DNA from 2 places in the Gottschalkia purinilytica genome. Region 2 is predicted to be linked to the other one. Evidence: riboswitches for the same ligand, from Rfam matches in the RefSeq annotation. Region 2 holds a riboswitch; the other holds the start of a gene.
The links. Region 2 has a riboswitch for glycine ahead of CLPU_RS01465 (GrdX family protein). Riboswitches for the same ligand answer to the same signal wherever they lie in the genome.

Region 1: linked by a shared signal. The riboswitch ahead of gcvT (glycine cleavage system aminomethyltransferase GcvT) and the one ahead of CLPU_RS01465 (GrdX family protein) in region 2 are both predicted to bind glycine.

The regions. Positions count from the first base shown of each region.
Region 1 is NZ_LGSS01000015.1:31,669-33,879, reverse strand. Features, by position in the region: gene CLPU_RS13135 (ACT domain-containing protein) at 50-487, shown strand; glycine riboswitch at 602-705, shown strand; gene gcvT (glycine cleavage system aminomethyltransferase GcvT) at 922-2,022, shown strand; gene gcvH (glycine cleavage system protein GcvH) at 2,108-2,211, shown strand, end outside.
Region 2 is NZ_LGSS01000001.1:297,993-300,203, reverse strand. Features, by position in the region: gene CLPU_RS01470 (Na/Pi cotransporter family protein) at 1-529, shown strand, start outside; glycine riboswitch at 819-919, shown strand; glycine riboswitch at 921-995, shown strand; gene CLPU_RS01465 (GrdX family protein) at 1,069-1,449, shown strand; gene trxB (thioredoxin-disulfide reductase) at 1,672-2,211, shown strand, end outside.

The sequences.
Region 1 (2,211 bases), on a different contig from region 2:
TAAGTAGATTTGTATTTATCTATAGAAAACATTAATAAGGGTGATAAATATGGATAGTAAGTACTTGGTTATAGATAAAAACATACTGCCAGATGTATTTGAAAAGGTTATAATTGCTAAGGAGCTATTAAGAACAGGGCAAATTAAAGAAATAACTGAGGCTGTAAAAAACGTAGGAATAAGTAGAAGTACATTTTATAAGTATAAGGATCATGTATTTACTTTAGAAGAGAGATCAGGTGGAAAAAAGGTTACATTGTCTTTCTTGTTAAGTCATTTACAAGGGGTACTATCAAATGTACTACAATTAATATCTAATAATGGTGGAAATGTGCTTACTATTAATCAAGATATACCTATAAACGGTATTGCAAATGTTAGTATTACATTTGAAGAAGATAATTTAAAAAAGAGTATAGAAGAACTTATAGATGAAATAAAAGATACTGAAGGTGTGAAGAAGCTAGTATTGGTATCTATGGAATAAAATGGAGCTACGATAAATAAGTTAATAAAATATCAATCATTGAAAATCTAAAAGAAATATTGTAATATTTAGGCTGAGGGTAAATATTAGAAATTAAAACTAAACATAGAACAGATGACTATAGCGTGAGATATCTTTTGAAAGGATAGCCGAAGAAGCAATATGAAAAGAGCCAAATTTCTATAGAAACTTTCAGGCAAAAGGAGCGTTATATGATGGGACTCTGAAGAGATCGACTTTTCGACACCGAAGGAGAAATACACAAAGAGTGTAGAAGCTCTCAGGTTAGTAAACAGAGGAATATAACGGCACTTATTTGTGATGTCTTTATATTCCTTTTTTTAATATATTTTTAATATATTTATTGTTATTATAAAGAAACTAGGGTAAATAGGTAATGAAAACTTTTTATACAATGAAAAGGAGGATTTAATATGTCAGAATCAAGAAAAACAGCTCTTTATAACATGCACCAAAAATATGGTGGAAAAGTAGTAGACTATGCTGGATGGGCACTTTCAGTACAATTTGAAGGCTTAAATCCAGAACATGAAAATGTAAGAACTAAAGTTGGTTTATTTGATGTTTCACACATGGGTGAAGTAGAAATCAAAGGAAACCAAGCTACTGAATGTGTTCAATACTTAATTACAAATGATGTAGAAGCTATAGTTGATGGACAAATAGTTTATACATTCATGTGTAATGAAAATGGTGGAGTTGTTGATGACCTTTTAGCATACAGATACTCAAAAGACCATTACTTACTAGTAATAAATGCTTCTAATATCGAAAAAGACGTTAAATGGATATTAGAAAACACAAAACAATTTGATGTAGAAATCAAAAATATTTCAGATGATGTATCACAAGTAGCTATTCAAGGACCATTAGCTCAAAAAGTTTTACAAAAAGTAACTGATACAAACTTAGATGAAATCGAATTCTTCCATTTAAAGAGAGATGTGAATGTTGCAGGTGCTAAATGTTTAGTATCAAGAACAGGATATACTGGAGAAGATGGATTCGAAATTTACTTTGATAACAAAGATGCTGAAACAATTTGGGAAGCATTAATGGAAAATGGTAAAGAAGAAGGAATAAAACCTATAGGACTAGGAGCAAGAGATACATTAAGATTTGAAGCTACATTACCTCTTTACGGAAATGAACTTTCAGCAGATATAACTCCACTAGAAGCTGGATATGGTATGTTTGTTAAGTTAAAGAAAGAAAGTGACTTTATAGGTAAAGCAGCTTTAGCTAAACAAAAAGAAGAAGGATTAAAAAGAAAAATCGTAGGATTCGAATTGATAGGAAGAGGAATCCCAAGACATGGATACGAAGTAGAAGTAGATGGCAAAAAAATTGGTGTAGTAACAACTGGATATGCTGCTCCTACAGTTAAGAAAAACATAGGAAATGCATTAGTTGATATAGAGTACACAGAATTAGGAACTGAATTCGATGTAGTTATAAGAAATAAGCCAGTTAAAGCAAAAGTTATAAGCAAAAGATTCTTAAGCAAAAAATAAACTATATAAAGTTTACTAATATAAAACAATCTGTTAAAATAATTTTGAAATTAAAAATAAAGAGTATTTAAGGAGGAATTTTAAAATGAGTAAAATAGTAGAAGGATTATTATATTCAGAAGATCATGAGTGGATTAAAGTAGAAGGAAATGAAGCTTACATTGGAGTTACTGACCATGCTCAACATCA
Region 2 (2,211 bases):
AAAAAATGAAAAATTAACACACAAGGTATTTGATGAAGAAAAGAGAATAAATGAATTAGAAAGAGGAATAACAAATCACTTAGTAGAGCTTTCAGGTATACCTCTTACTGATAAAGAAAATGTTACTGTAACGACTTTGTTTCATGCGATAAATGATATTGAACGTATAGGAGATCATGCTGATAATATAGCAGAACTTACACAGTATAGAATAGATAACAATCTTTGGTTTAGCGATGATGCTATAGAAGAACTTCGTTTAATGTTTGATAAGATACAAGAATTATATAAAAATGCATTATTAGCGTTTAAAACAGCAGATCCAGATATAGCTAGAAAAGTGATTAGAGATGAAGATGAAATAGATGTAATGGAAAAGAAATATAGAGCAAGTCATATTGAAAGACTTAACCATCAAGGATGCCAACCAAGTTCAGGTATAATTTACTTAGACATAATAAGTAATCTAGAGAGAGTTGGAGATCATTGTTCAAATATAGCAATGTATATATTAGACGCTTTAGAATAAAAAGTAAGGAATTTATTTTCCTTACTTTTTTTATTTGAAAGAACATTAAACTTTGATAAAAAAACTGATGTTAGGAAATATTAATAAAAAGATATATATTATTAATAAACCTTTTAAGCTAACAAAAATAGACTAAAAGTCATAAAATATTATTAATTAATACAAGAAGTATCAATAAAATTTATGAAAATGGTATTGTGTATAGATGGTTTTTATATTATAATGAGTGTGAAGAGTGATTGACTCTAATTTAACAATTAAAAAATTTTAACATAATAAAGCTTACTGGTTGAAAAATGCGGGAGAGACCAATAATTGGCGCCGAAGGGGTAAGTCATTAAGTTTGCCGCTTTTGATGAAACTCTCAGGCAAAAGGACCGTATTTGGACAGTACTCTGAAAAGCTTATAGCACCGAAGGAGCAATTCTTGAAAAAGAAGAATCTCTCAGGTTACATAGACAGAGTGGAGGCAATAGTCTCTATTCTGTTTTTTGTTTGCAGATAATAGTTGTTTTTTTAACAATCAAGGGGTGAAATAGGTGAATATAATATTAATAACAAATAATCCATTAGTATTTGAAAAATATGCAAATAATCAAAATGTTGAATATTATGAAGTAAGCTACTTGGAAATACTGAATATAATAAGGGATAAGATACATATTGGACATAAATTACTTACGCATCCTTTATCAAGTAGTTTAAAACCTAATGAGACTCCTTATAAAACTGTATTAATTACAAAAGAGAAATATAGTAGTGTTGATACTGACTCAATAATTATTATAGAAAGTAGTATTTTAACAGCTAAAAAATTCATAAGGAACAAACAAACACCCGATTGGAATCAATTAATACTAGATGATTTTCAAGTAGTAGACTTATCTTTAGTAGACAATGTATTATCCAGAGATATCTAAATAAGAAAATTAATAAAACTAATAACTTAGACTTTGTATTCTGTATACGTTATACGTTGGAATTTTCGTTGCTCACTCGTAGATAAAAAAATTTATCTTTTCATATAGAAAAAATCTATGGTCTTACTAAGATGTATAGAAAAGATTGTAACAAATACTACCCAGAATAAAGCATAATAATAATGGGTATATTTGAAACATAAAACTAAAGGAGTGATGTGGATGAGTAATATTTATGACGTAGTTATATTAGGAGCCGGTCCAGCAGGATTGTCAGCGGGACTATATGCAGCAAGGGCTAAGATGAAAACGCTTGTCATAGAAAAGGAAAAGCCAGGTGGACAAATAGTTACTACTAATGAAGTAGCTAATTATCCAGGTTCTGTCGAAAATGCTACAGGACCATCACTAATAGGAAGAATGGTTAGTCAAGCAGATGAGTTTGGTGCAGAAAGAATTGTGGATGAAATAAAAGAAGTGAATTTGACTGATAAGGTGAAAATTATAAAAGGTAGCAAAGGTGAATATCAAGCTAAAAGTGTTATAGTTGCTACAGGGGCTAAACCAAAGCTATTAGGATGTCCAGGTGAAAAAGAATTTACTGGTAAAGGTGTTTCATATTGTGCAACTTGTGATGGGGATTTCTTCACAGATTTTGATGTATATGTAGTAGGTGGTGGAGATTCTGCAGTTGAAGAAGCTATATTTCTGACCAAGTTTGCTAGAAAAGTAACAATCATACATAGACGTGATAAGCTAAAA